3 regions of the Roseixanthobacter pseudopolyaromaticivorans genome follow, and region 2 is predicted to be linked to each of the others. Evidence: riboswitches for the same ligand, from Rfam matches in the RefSeq annotation. Region 2 holds a riboswitch; each other region holds the start of a gene.
The links. Region 2 has a riboswitch for thiamine pyrophosphate ahead of thiD (bifunctional hydroxymethylpyrimidine kinase/phosphomethylpyrimidine kinase). Riboswitches for the same ligand answer to the same signal wherever they lie in the genome.
Positions count from the first base shown of each region.

Region 1: linked by a shared signal. The riboswitch ahead of thiO (glycine oxidase ThiO) and the one ahead of thiD (bifunctional hydroxymethylpyrimidine kinase/phosphomethylpyrimidine kinase) in region 2 are both predicted to bind thiamine pyrophosphate.
Region 3: linked by a shared signal. The riboswitch ahead of thiC (phosphomethylpyrimidine synthase ThiC) and the one ahead of thiD (bifunctional hydroxymethylpyrimidine kinase/phosphomethylpyrimidine kinase) in region 2 are both predicted to bind thiamine pyrophosphate.

Region 1 is NZ_CM195539.1:3,161,634-3,166,094, reverse strand. Features, by position in the region: gene amaB (L-piperidine-6-carboxylate dehydrogenase) at 1-1,096, opposite strand, end outside; gene V5F68_RS15140 (NUDIX domain-containing protein) at 1,174-1,617, opposite strand; gene V5F68_RS15135 (glutathione S-transferase family protein) at 1,698-2,303, opposite strand; TPP riboswitch at 2,563-2,662, shown strand; gene thiO (glycine oxidase ThiO) at 2,651-3,847, shown strand; gene thiS (sulfur carrier protein ThiS) at 3,850-4,074, shown strand; gene V5F68_RS15120 (thiazole synthase) at 4,131-4,461, shown strand, end outside.
Region 2 is NZ_CM195539.1:1,730,417-1,734,877, forward strand. Features, by position in the region: gene V5F68_RS08375 (chromate transporter) at 60-650, shown strand; gene V5F68_RS08380 (chromate transporter) at 647-1,177, shown strand; gene V5F68_RS08385 (Lrp/AsnC ligand binding domain-containing protein) at 1,376-1,612, opposite strand; TPP riboswitch at 1,743-1,847, shown strand; gene thiD (bifunctional hydroxymethylpyrimidine kinase/phosphomethylpyrimidine kinase) at 1,922-2,737, shown strand; gene V5F68_RS08395 (helix-turn-helix domain-containing protein) at 2,825-3,445, shown strand; gene V5F68_RS08400 (PepSY domain-containing protein) at 3,468-4,461, opposite strand, start outside.
Region 3 is NZ_CM195539.1:2,316,147-2,320,607, reverse strand. Features, by position in the region: gene thiC (phosphomethylpyrimidine synthase ThiC) at 67-1,932, opposite strand; TPP riboswitch at 2,028-2,162, opposite strand; gene V5F68_RS11235 (thymidylate synthase) at 2,349-3,143, shown strand; gene V5F68_RS11230 (protein-methionine-sulfoxide reductase heme-binding subunit MsrQ) at 3,233-4,123, shown strand; gene V5F68_RS11225 (hypothetical protein) at 4,193-4,461, shown strand, end outside.

The DNA.
Region 1 (4,461 bases), 1.4 Mb from region 2:
CGCTCTCCCCGCCGCTCACCTTGCCCCCTTCGGCGCGGGCCGAATCCAGTGCGCGGGTCATAGCCAGCGCCGCTGCCTCATCTATGAGCGGGCCGACGAGCGTTGCCGGATCGCGCGGATCGCCCACGCGCACCGATCCATAGGCGGCCTTGAGGCGGGCAATCAGAGCGTCATAAACGCTCTCGTGCACGATCAGCCGCCGCAGGCTGGTGCAGCGCTGGCCGGCGGTGCCCATGGCGGCAAACGCCACTGCGCGCACCGTCAGGTCGATGTCGGCGGAAGGGCAGACGATGGCGGCATTGTTGCCGCCGAGTTCCAGGATCGCGCGCGCGAACCGCGCGGCAAGGCGCGGCGCGACCGCGCGGCCCATGGCGGTGGAGCCGGTGGCCGAGACCACGGGCACGCGCGGATCGTCCACCAGCGCTTCGCCCATCTCGCGCCCGCCGATCAGCAAAGTGGAGAGGCTGGCCGGCGCCTCCCCGAAGCGTTCCGCCGCGCGCTGGAAAATGGCCTGGACCGCGAGCGCGGTCAGCGGCGTCTTTTCCGAGGGCTTCCACACCACGGCGTTGCCGCACACCAACGCCAGCGCGGCGTTCCAGGACCAGACGGCGACGGGAAAATTGAACGCCGAGATAACGCCCACGACGCCCGCCGGATGCCAGGTTTCCATCATGCGATGGTCGGGGCGCTCGGTGGTGATGGTGAGGCCGTGCAATTGGCGCGACAGGCCGGTGGCGAAGTCGCAGATGTCGATCATCTCCTGCACTTCGCCCAGCCCTTCGGAGAGAACCTTGCCCGCCTCCAGGGTCACCAGCCGGCCGAGATCGTCCTTGGCGGCGCGCAATTCCTCGCCCAGCAGGCGCACCAGCTCGCCGCGGCGGGGCGCGGGCACGGAGCGCCAGGTGAGAAAGGCCGCGTGGGCCGCGCCGATTGCTGCCGTCGCGTCGGGCGTTTCATGCAGGGCGGCGACCTGCTCGCCCGTGATCGGCGAATGCGTCGCCAGCGTGCCGCCGGCGCGCGCTGCGGGCGCAACGCCGAGGCGATCGAGCAGGGCGGCGATTTCGGCGGCGGGGGAGGGGGTGGAGGTCACTTCCATGAGAAAGCTCCCGAATGAGACAGGCAGCGAACGGTAGGCGAGGGCGATGGACCGCGCGCTCGGGGAATGATGCGCGCCTACCAGCGCGGGTCCGGCGGGTGCCCGCCTTCGATCTCGGCGAGGCGGCGCAGCGTGCTGGCGGTGACATCCGCCGGCAAAGCGTCGCGCGGGAAAAAGCGCACCTCGCGAATCTCCAGATTGGGGCCGGGCAGGGCCTCGAACGAAAAGCGCGGCACGAGATAGCAGGCCACATGATCGCGCCCGCCGACGCGGGGATTGAAGAACAGGCCATGAAGCACCAACGGACCTTCGGCGGTGACCGCCGCTTCTTCCATCAGTTCGCGCCGGGCCGCCTCTTCCGTGGTTTCGCCCACATCCACGCCGCCGCCGGGAAAATGCCAGCCGGGCGTATAGGAATGGCGCACCAGAAGTACGCCGCGCGCCTCGTCCATGACGATGGTGCGCACACCGAGAGTGAGGCCGTGGCGCACGCGCCGGATGAGCGGAAGCAAGGGAAGCATGGCCGCCTTATAGCGCGTCCGCGCGGCGCTGGCAGCGGGCGCTTGCGCCCGCACGCCGGCAAACGACGCTTGCGCCACCCTCAGGTGGCCAGGGCCTCCGCTTCGATGGCGTTAGCCCGCTGGAATGCCGGCCGCGCCTCGCAGCGCGCCACATAATCCGTAAACACCGGCCGGGGTTCGATCACCTTCAGAAGCGTCAGCCCGTACCAGACATTGCTGCCCACCATCACGTCGGCTGCGGTGAACTGTTCCCCCAGCAGATAAGGCCCGGGCGTGAGCGCCGCTTCCAGCACATCCATCACCCGCTCGAAGCTGCCCCAGCCGGCGGCCCGGCTCGGCAGATTCACACCTGCGAGCTTTTGGGTGAAGGCCGCTTCCATGCAGGCGGCATCCCAAAACAGCCATTGCAGATAGCGGCCCCGGCGCGGATCGCTGATCGCGGGGGCAAGGTGCGCTTCCGGAGATTTGTCGGCGATATAGAGGCAGATGGCGCCGCTCTCGGCGATCCGCGCGTCGCCATCCTCCAGCGCCGGCACCTTCATCATGGGGTTGATGGCGCGAAATTCCGGGGAGGCGATAAAGGGACCATCGAGCGGCACCAGCTCGCGCTCATAGGGCAGCCCTGCCTCCTCGAACAACCACAAAGCGCGGAAAGCGCGGGTGTGGGGTGCCCAATACAGCTTCATCGCGGTGCTCCCGGTCACTTATCTCAAAAGGAACATAACAAGAACATTTTCGCGAGTCGAGGTCTCTGGCGCCATCCTATCTGCCGATCCACACGCCTCCATGCGTGGGGATCAGCCGCCCCATGCTTTGCGCCCAGGCCCGGCAATTGCGGCTGGACCGCGAAAAAGCTATGGGACGAAACGCCTTGCATCGGTTCGTGACGGTTCGATGCGAATTTTTGAGTTTTCCTTGCCGCTGGGGCGCAGAGCGGTGATACTATCAGACGGCCTGGGGTGCCGCGCGTCACGCGCGGCTGAGATCATACCCATCGAACCTGTCTGGGTCATTCCAGCGTAGGGAGGAGCCGATGAGCACCCGCTTATCGTCCCAGAATAGTGTTTCTTCGCAAGTTGAGCCGGCCCGCAGCGACGCTGCCGGCCTGCGCGTCGCCATCGTTGGCGCAGGCGTCATCGGGCTCGCCATCGGCTGGCGTCTCGCCCAGGCGGGCTGCAAGGTCGAGCTGTTCGATGCCGGCCTTGCCGGCTCCGGCGCCAGCCATGCCGCCGCCGGCATGCTCGCCGCCTGTGCGGAAGCCGAGCCCGGCGAAGAGGGTTTGCTGACCCTCAACCGCGCGAGCCAGACCTTGTGGCCGGCCTTCGCGGCGGATCTGGAAGCGGCCAGTGGCATGGATGTGGGCCTGCGCGAGGAGGGCACGCTCGTCGTCGCGCTCACCGCAGACGACGCCGCCAAGCTGCGCCACCAGCACGCCTTTCAAAAGAGCCTCGGGTTGCCGGTGGAATGGCTGACCGCCGCCGAGGCGCGCCGCAAGGAACCGCATCTCGCCACTAAACTGGCCGGCGCCCTCTGGTGCCCGCAGGATCACCAGGCGGACAACCGGCAAACCGCGGCGGCGCTGAAGGTCGCGGCGCTGAAGGCCGGTGCGGTGCTGCATGAACATGCCAAGGTGGAGCGGGTGGAAACCCGCGATGGCCGGGCAAGCGGCGTCGTGGTCGATGGCGTTCTGCATCCCGCCGATACCGTGATCCTGGCGGCCGGCGCCTGGTCGCGCGGGGTCACCATCGCCCCGGCGGCGCCCTTGCCGGTGCGCCCCATCAAGGGGCAGATGCTGGCCCTGCGCATGGACCCCGCAGCGCCTTTGCTGACCCATGTGCTGTGGGGACCGGGCACCTATATGGTGCCGCGCAAGGACGGGCGGCTCATCATCGGCGCCACGGTGGAGGAGAAGGGCTTCGACACCGACATCACCGCCGGCGGCCAGCTGGCGCTGCTCACCCATGCGTGGCGCTGCGTGCCGACCATCGAGGAACTGACCATCATCGAGCAATGGGTGGGCTTCCGCCCCGGCAGTCGCGACGATGCGCCGATTCTCGGCGCGAGCGAGGTGGCGGGGCTGATCTATGCCACCGGCCATCACCGCAACGGCATCCTGCTGCTGCCGGTGACCACGTCCACCATCTGCGCGCTGGTGCTGGACGGCCACACGGACCCGCTCATCGCCCCCTTCGGGGCGGAGCGTTTCGCGCCGCGCGCGGCGGCGGAGTGAGGATGATGGAAACCGAAACCGTGCTCGACCTCCAGGTGAACGGCGCGCGGGAGAGCCTCCCCGTCGCGACCATCGCCGCGCTTCTCGACCACAAGGGCGTGGATGCGGCCCGCAAGGGCATCGCCGTGGCCTTGAACGGCGCCGTTCTGCCGCGCGCGCGCTGGGCCGAGCACAGGCTCGCCTCCGGCGATGCGGTTGAAATCATCCAGGCCAAGCAGGGCGGCTGATCCGCCGCGAGACACAGGCTAGCGCCCGCCATTCGGCGCGGGCAAAGAGAATGACCATGAATGCTTCCGTCAATGCCGCCGCCACCTTCAACGCCGACCCGCTGGTGATCGCCGGGCGCAGCTTCAATTCGCGCCTGTTCCTGGGCACGGCGGGCTATCCGAACCAGAAGGTGTTCCTCGATGCGCTCGCCGCCTCGGGCGCGGAGATGGCCACCGCCTCGATCCGCCGCATCAGCCTTGCAAGCTATGAGGAGAGCCTGACCGACCTGCTCTCGGGCCGCGTCCACATCCTGCCCAACACGGCCGGCTGCCAGACCGCGAAGGACGCGGTGCTGACCGCCGAACTGGCGCGCGAGGCGCTGGAGACCAATTGGGTGAAGCTGGAAG
Region 2 (4,461 bases):
CGGCGCCGAAAGATGCGCGGCATCGAGGCAGGAGACGACTGGCCCATGAAGGCAAGACCATGAGCCCCACGCCCCGCAAGTCCGGCCCCGAGGACCTTCTCTCGGATACGGGCGATGTCGCGCCGCCGCGCGTGCCGGATCTGTTCTTCGGTTTCCTGCGCATCGCCCTTTCGGGATTCGGCGGCGCGCTGCCGTTCGCGCGGCGCGAACTGGTGGAGCAGCGCCGCTGGCTCGGCCCGCGCGAGTTCAACGAACTGCTCTCCATCTGCCAGCTCATGCCGGGCCCGAACATCGTGAACATGTCGTTCTGCGTGGGCGCGCGATTCGGCGGCGTCCTGGGCGCGGCGGCGGCTTTCGGCGGCCTCATCATCGCGCCTTGCATCATCGGCCTGACGCTCGCGACGCTGTATGTGCATTACGGCCAATTGCCCGCCGTCTCGGGCATGCTGCGGGGCATCTCGGCGGCGGCGGTCGGGCTGTTCGTGGCGCTGGGGCTGAAGATGGGCTTCGTCGAGCGGCGCAACCCCATCGCCTTGGTGTTCGCCGCGCTCGCCTTCACCGGCGCCGGGCTGATGGGCTTTCCCCTGCTGCTGGTGATCCTGGTGTTGGCGCCGTTTTCCATCATCGCCGCATGGCGGTGGTCGCGATGAGCGGGCGCGATCCCCTGGGCGATCTCGTCGCCCATATGTTCGTCATCTCGTTCCTCGCCATCGGCGGGGCAAACGCGGTGATCCCCGAGCTGCACCGCATGGCGGTGGAGGCCAATGGCTGGATGAGCGGGGATACGTTCGCGGATCTGTTCGCCATCGCCCAGGTCACGCCCGGGCCGAACGTGCTGCTGGTGACGCTGATCGGCTGGTATGTGGCGGGCATTCCCGGCGCCATCGCCTGCACCTTCGTCATGTGCGTGCCGGCGGGGGCGGCGGCCTATGGCATGTCGCGCCTGTCCCACCGCTTCCGCGACGCGCCCCTGCGCATCGCCATCCAGCGCGGCCTGGCGGCGCTCACCATCGGCATCGTGCTGGCGAGCGCGTACATCCTCATGCGCCTGGCCGATACCCATTGGCTCGCCTATGGGCTCACCGCTTTCGCCGCCATCGGCGCGCTGACGACGCGGCTCAATCCGATCTGGCTGATCGCCGTGGGCGGCGCGCTGGGCCTGGCCGGGCTGGTCTAGAAGTCGCGCGACATGCGGCGGCCGGCAGGCTTCGCCGGCCGATGGGCGCGTCGCCGAAATTCATCTGCGGAATTTCGCCCGAAATCGCGGTTTCGTCCGCGGTGGAGCCGCGGAGAAGCGCCAGTAAACCGCTGTTCGTCCGCGCTAAGCCATTGTTTCACGTGAAACATTTTCCGGCCAGACGCCGGCGGGCGGGCGTCAGAAGGCCTTGAACGTGATGATGGTGCGCGTGTCCTGGATGCCCTCCAGCTTCTGCACCTTCTCGTTCACGAAATGGCCGATGTCGGTGTCCGTGGGCACATAGAATTTCACCAGCAGGTCGAAATCCCCGGCGGTGGAATAGATTTCCGAGGCGATCTCCGCATCCGCCAAAGCGTTGGCCACCTCATAGGATTTCCCAAGCTGGCATTTGATCTGGACGAAGAAGGCGATCACGGAAACTCTCCTTGGCGCGGCCCGTCGGGGCGGCGCCAAGGTGGCGAAAAGGGCGCGCCCTTGCAAGGGCGCAGGCCGCATAGGCTGACCCGCCGGGCTTGATGGGCGGGCAGGGGTTCTCTACATCTAAGCCATCTCGTCGGGGTGTCCCGCATCATGCGGGGCTGAGAGGCTTGTCCAACCCGCGAACCTGATCCGGATCATGCCGGCGAAGGAAACCGAGATTGCGCAGGGCGGCCGTTCGGGCCGCCTGTCCCGCCGCATCTTCCGGCTTCCCGCGCCATCCTCGATGCCCGTCGGAGCTGCCGCGTGTCACAGAGCCTCATCCCCATCGCCGTAACCATTGCCGGCTCGGATTCCAGCGGCGGCGCCGGCATCCAGGCGGACCTGAAGACCTTCTCCGCCCTCGGCGTGTATGGCGCCAGCGTCCTCACGGCTTTGACCGCGCAGAACACCACGGGCGTCAGCGCCATCCACGACGTGCCGCCCGCTTTCATCGGCGCGCAGATCGACGCCGTGTTCAGCGACCTGAAGGTCGCGGCGGTGAAGATCGGCATGCTTTCGCGCCCGGCGGCGATCCAGGCGGTGGCGGAGGGGCTGGCGCGGCACCAGGCCCGCGCCATCGTGCTGGATCCGGTGATGGTCGCCGCCTCCGGCGCTCGTCTGCTGGAGGATGCCGCAATCGCCACCCTCAAGGAGGTGTTGCTGCCGCGCGCCATGCTCATCACGCCCAACCTGCCCGAGGCCGGCGCCCTGCTAGACCAGCCGGTGGCGCAGGACGAGGCGCAGATGCTCGCCCAGGGCCAAGCCTTGCTAGCGCTCGGCTGCGGCGCGGTGCTCATGAAGGGCGGCCATGGCTCGGGGCCGGAGAGCATCGACCTTTTGGTGAGCGCCGACGGGGTGCTGCGCCTGTCCGCCCCGCGCCATGCCACGCGCAACACCCACGGCACGGGGTGCACGCTCTCCTCCGCCATCGCCGCCGGCCTTGCCAAGGGCGCGGATCTGGAAGGCGCGGTGCGGGCCGCAAAGGCTTATATCACCGGGGCCATCGCCGCCGCCGATGCGCTGGATGTGGGCCATGGCCATGGCCCCGTGCACCACTTCCATGCCCTCTGGGCCAATTGAGCAAATTGCGCTGAACCCGCTTGCATGAACGGCTTTTCGCAGTATCGTCCGGTGCGGCGAACGATCGTTCGGCAAAAGGGATAGGGCATGGCGCAACAGCGGGAGAAGGGCAGCGAGCGGGGGCCGGAGGATGGCGCCCAGGCGATGACCGGGCAGCTCGGCAAGACCATTCAGCGGCTGCGCAAGGCCTATAATCTCTCGCTGTCCGAACTCTCCGAGCAGTCCGGCGTGGCGAAGTCCATCATCAGCCAGATCGAGCGCAACGAGACAAATCCCACCCTCGCCACCGTCTGGCGCCTGTCTCACGCGCTGGACATGACGGTGGAGCGCGTCCTCGCCTCTTCGGACGAAGCGCCCTTCATCGAGAAGATGACCCGCGCCGAGACGCCGATCCTGGTTTCGCAGGACGGGCGGTGCCGGCTTTCCATCATCGGCTGGATCAAGACGGTGGAGTGGCTGCAATATTACGAATTCCTCGCCGAGCCGGGCGGCGAGCTGGACTCCGACGGCCACCAGATCGGCTCCATCGAATGCCTGACGGTGACCGCGGGCACCCTCACGGTCGAGGTGGGCGGCGTGACAGAGACCGCGAAGGCGGGCGAAACGCTGCGCTATCGCTGCGACCGCCGCCACGTCATCCGCAACCTCGGCACCGAGCCGGCCGCCGCCTTCATGGTCTGCCTGCTGAAGGCGGCCGTGCTCGACTGAGGGTCGGGCGCTACCCGCCCCGTCAATAGACGTCGCGGCAATAGCGGCGCTGCGCGGCAAGCTGTTCCAGCGCCTCGGTGCCGATCAGCTCGCTGAGCACATGGTCCACCGCGGGGGCCATGCCCTGGAGGCTGCCGCACACATAGATCGCCGCTCCGGTCTCGATCCAGCGCACCACCTCCGCACCGGCTTCCTTAAGGCGATGCTGCACATAGAGGTGCTCCGCCTGGTCGCGGGAGAAGGCGAGGTCCAGCCGCGCCAGCGCGCCGGCGCTCTGCCATGCGGTGATCTCGTCGCGGAAATAGAAATCGTGCTGCCGGTTGCGCTCCCCGAAGATCAGCCAATTGGCGTCCTGCCCGGCGCGCACGCGGCGCTTGAGATGGGCCCGAAGGCCCGCAAGGCCGGTGCCGTTGCCGATGAGAATCAGCGGCCGGGCATCGTCCGGTCCGTGGAAGGCCGGGTTGGACCTGATGCGCAACGCGATCCGCGCGCCTTCCGGCGCATGGTGAGTCAGCCAGCCGGAGCCAAGGCCATAGTCGCCTTCGGGCGTCCGCGTCTGGCGCACCAGGAGTTCGATCCGTCCGTCCTCGGGAATGGTGGCAATGGAATATTCCCGATGCGGCAAGGGTTTGAGGCCGTCTGCGATCTCCTGCGCGCTGCCGCCGGACCGATCCTGCGCTGGTTGCAGGCTGCGCGCCAAAAGCTCGCGCAGGGGCAGAGTCTGTCCGCCATTCTGGACCGGGGCGTCGCCGTCGAGCTTGAGGGCATCGAGCGTGCGTCGAACGGTTTCCATATCCAGGCGCGGGCCGATCTCGGCGATGTCGCCGGCGGCCCAGCCGGCGGGTGTCCCGTCCCGGTCCAGCGCGAGATGGAAGGTCGGCAGACCGGCGCTGCCGGCATTGAGCAGGCGGCGGCTGGCGAGGCGCCAATCCTCATAATTGGGCTGGCTCCAGTCGGGCAGGGTGGTCAGGCCGGACAATGTGCCGAGATGCTGCTGCCAATGGCGCAGCGCGCCC
Region 3 (4,461 bases), 590 kb from region 2:
GCAGCCGGTTTTCCGGTTTTAACCCCGCCCTGTGAAGGGCGGGGTTTTCTTTTGCGGCGCGGGCGCTCAGGCCGCGGGCGGTTCCGCGACATCGGGGGCGGGGGTGTAGATCTTGCCGCCGCCGTCGCGGAATTTCTGCGCCATTTCCGCCATGCCCGCCGCCGCCTGGTTGTCGGCTTCGGCGCGGGCAATATCGCCGGCTTCGATCTTCAGCTCCTGGGAGATTTTCATGGAGCAGAATTTCGGCCCGCACATGGAGCAGAAGTGCGCCACCTTGGCGCCCTCCGCCGGCAGGGTCTCATCGTGGAAGGATTCCGCCGTCTCCGGATCGAGGGAGAGCGCGAACTGGTCGCGCCAGCGGAAGGAGAAGCGGGCCCGGGAAAGGGCATCGTCCCGGATGCGCGCAGCCGGATGGCCTTTCGCAAGGTCTGCCGCATGGGCGGCGATCTTGTAGGAGATAACGCCGGTCTTCACATCGTCCCGGTTGGGCAGGCCGAGATGCTCCTTGGGCGTCACGTAGCAGAGCATGGCGGTGCCGAACCAGCCGATCATGGCCGCGCCGATGGCCGAGGAGATGTGGTCGTAGCCGGGGGAGATGTCGGTCACCAACGGGCCAAGCGTGTAGAAGGGGGCCTCGTGGCAGACCTTCAGCTGCTTCTCCACATTCTCGCGGATGAGGTGCAGCGGTACATGGCCCGGCCCCTCGATCATCACCTGGCAATCGTGCCTCCAGGCGATTTCGGTGAGTTCGCCCAGGGTCTCCAGCTCGGCGAACTGGGCGGCGTCGTTGGCGTCCGCGATGGAGCCTGGGCGCAGGCCGTCGCCGAGCGAGAAGGCCACGTCATATTGGGCGAAGATCTCGCACAATTCCTCGAAATGCTCGTAGAGGAAGCTCTCCTTGTGGTGGGCGAGGCACCATTTGGCCATGATCGAGCCGCCGCGCGAGACGATGCCGGTGACGCGGTTGGCGGTCAGCGGCACATAGGCGAGGCGCACGCCGGCATGGACGGTCATATAATCCACGCCCTGCTCGGCCTGCTCGATCACCGTGTCGCGGAAGATCTCCCAGGTGAGGTCCTCGGCGACCCCGTTCACCTTCTCCAGGGCTTGGTAGATCGGCACCGTGCCGATGGGCACCGGGGAATTGCGGATGATCCATTCGCGGATGGTGTGGATGTTCTTGCCGGTGGACAGATCCATGACCGTGTCGCCGCCCCAGCGGATCGCCCACACCAGCTTGTCCACCTCCTCGGCAACCCCCGAGGTGACGGCCGAATTGCCGATATTGGCGTTGATCTTCACCAGGAAGTTCCGGCCGATAGCCATCGGCTCGGTTTCGAGATGGTTGATGTTGTTGGGGATGATGGCCCGGCCGCGCGCCACTTCCTCGCGCACGAACTCGGCCGTGATATCGGTGGGAATGGCCGAGCCGAGGCCCATGGCCTTGTGGTGCGGGTGGGCGCCGCCATTGGCGCGGGCGAGATTTTCGCGCGCGGCCACATATTCCATCTCGGCGGTAATGATGCCGGCACGCGCATAGGCCATCTGGGTCGGCCGCTTGCCGGGCTTGGCCTTCAGGGGCTTGCGGCCGGTGCGGTCGAAGGCGGGCAGGTGGCTGGTCTGGCCGGGCTTCAGCCCGTCGTCTTCCGGCTTCTGCGCGCGGCCTTCCACTTCCTCGACATCGCCGCGCTCAAGCACCCAGCTGCGGCGCAGCTCAGGCAGGCCCTTGGTGAGGTCGATCAGCGCCTCGGGATCGGTGTAGGGGCCGGAGGTGTCATAGACGCGCACCGGGCGTTCGGCGGGATCGGACAGGCTGACCTCCCGCATCGCCACCTGTACGTCGGGACGGGTGGCTGGCACGAATACCTTGCGGGACTGGAGCAGGGGGCCTGTCGTCACCTTCAGGGATGAGGTGGAGGCTTCATCGAGCATACGGATCTCCTTTAAGCTCGCGCTTCAAATGAGATCCGGGGATTCGAGCTTAGGAGACGGGGTGGCTCCGGGTGGAATTCGCGGGGCGAATCGCGCCGGTGGCCTATTCCGATCCCTTCGCCGGCATGACCCGGATCAGGTTCGAAGGGTCATCGCGGCGCCGGTGATCATGACGATCAATCCGGAAGGCGATCTCTCAGCCCCCTCGCGGGGCTCCCCTTGGAATGCGTCCACAGTGGGGAGGGATTTGATCCATGTCAACGCTGCGACGCAGCAGCCAGTCGCCGCGCATATTGCGTTGCAACACGAATTTGTGTGGGTCGGCAGGTGGCTTCACGGCCGGCGCCCATGACATTTCCTGGTGAAGTGCATAAATCTTACGGAGAAGCGCGGAATTGGGACGGAGAAGTGCTGAGATGCGCCAGTACCACGACCTTCTTCTGCGCATTTTGAGCGAGGGCGTCCGCAAGGAGGACCGCACCGGCACCGGCACGCTCTCCGTGTTCGGTCACCAGATGCGCTTCGACCTAGCCGAGGGCTTTCCCCTGGTTACCACCAAGAAACTGCACCTCAAATCCATCGTGCATGAGTTGCTCTGGTTTTTGGCTGGCGACACAAACATCAGATATCTCAAGGAAAACGGCGTTTCCATCTGGGACGAATGGGCGGATGCAAACGGCGATCTCGGCCCCGTTTACGGCCATCAGTGGCGCTCCTGGCCGACCCCGGAAGGGGGCGTGATCGACCAGATCGCCCAAGTGGTCTCCGACATTAAGCGCAATCCGGATTCTCGGCGCTTGATCGTAACCGCATGGAATCCGTCAGACGTGCCGAAGATGGCTCTGCCGCCGTGCCATTGCCTCTTTCAGTTTTATGTCGCGGATGGCAAACTTTCTTGCCAGATGTACCAGCGCTCTGCCGACGTTTTTCTTGGCGTTCCTTTCAATATTGCATCCTACGCTCTATTGACGGCGATGGTCGCGCAGGTAGCGGGCTTGAAAGCTGGCGATTTCGTTCATACGTTCGGTGATGTTCACCTCTATTCCAACCATGTGGAGCAGGCGCAGGAGCAATTGTCCCGTCCCCTCCGCCCCCTCCCGCGTCTGGTGCTGAACCCGCGGGTGCGTGATATCTTCGCGTTCCGCTATGAAGACGTGGCGATCGAGGGATATAATCCGCACCCTGCCATCAAGGCCCCCGTTGCCGTATGATGTGCGGCTTCACGGCCTTGTGTAACGCCTTGCCGTAACTTTGGCGCCTCGCTTTGCGTATCTTGAGCGATAGCGAGAGAATACGCCCCATGGCCCTGTTTCACGAACGTAATGGCAAATTCAGCCCGGAACTCACCCTCTCTCTTCTTGGAGCGGTGGTGCCGGTACTCTGGCTGGCGGGCTGGGCGCTGGCGGGGGACCTTGGCGGGCGGCCGGTCGCGGCAGCGATCCATTTCACCGGCCTGTGGGCCGTGCGTTTCCTACTGGTGAGCCTCGCCGTCACCCCCGTGCGACGCCTCTTCCAATGGCCGAAGCTGGTACTGGCACGCCGCAATCTCGGTCTTGCGGCCCTCTTCTATGCCGCCTTGCATCTCGGATTGTTCGTGGCCGATCAAGGCTATAGCTTCACGGCGGCAGGGCGTGAGATCGTCTTGCGCTTCTATCTCACCATCGGGGCGGTGGCGGTTGCCTTGCTGCTGGCGCTTGGCGGAACATCCTTTGACCGCATCATTCGCCGCATGGGGGCGAAGCGTTGGAATGCGCTGCATGCCAGCGTCTATGCCGTTGCAATCCTTGCCATTGCTCATTTTCTGATCCAGTCGAAGCTGGACGTGACCGAGGCCGTCATGATGGGCGGCCTGCTGATCGTGCTGTTCGCCTATCGCATCGTCTTCCACTTCACGAATCGTGTCGGGCCAATGGCTTTCGCCGCCGTAACGATTGTTAGCGCCGCGCTGACGGCGCTTGGCGAAGTGGCATGGTACGGGGTGCTCACCGGCGTGGACCCCTGGCTGGTTGCGGCAGCGAATTTTCAGCCGCAGCTTGGGGTTAGCCCCGCCGGCTGGGTGCTGGCCGCCGGTTTGTCGCTGGCTCTGGCGGCGGCGGTGCGACAGACGCTGTTTCCGTCTGCAAAGACCGTCCGGGCCGGCAAACAATCCGGCACGAAAGTGTCACCCCCCAAGTCCAGACTCGCCGGCTAACCCCCTTCGCTGTCCGTTCCCGCTCTCCCCCCGATCAGCTAAGCTGAGCGGCGAGCATGGGGGTGGGACATGAATGCGAAAATCAAGGGTATTCTATGGTGGGTGTGCCTTGTCGTGGCGCCGCTTATTCTTGCCAGCGCCGAGCTTTTCCATCCGTCGGGCTTCACGAGGAGTCCCGGCATGTATGCCTATCTTTGTACGTCCCAGCCGTTTGATCCGCGCTACTGGGCGCTTGGTTATTTCGGGCCGACCTGGTGGTTCACCATGCACATGATCCAGCTTCCCATGCTGGGGCTGGTGTCGGTGGGATTATGGATGGCTGTGGAGGGGATTGAGGA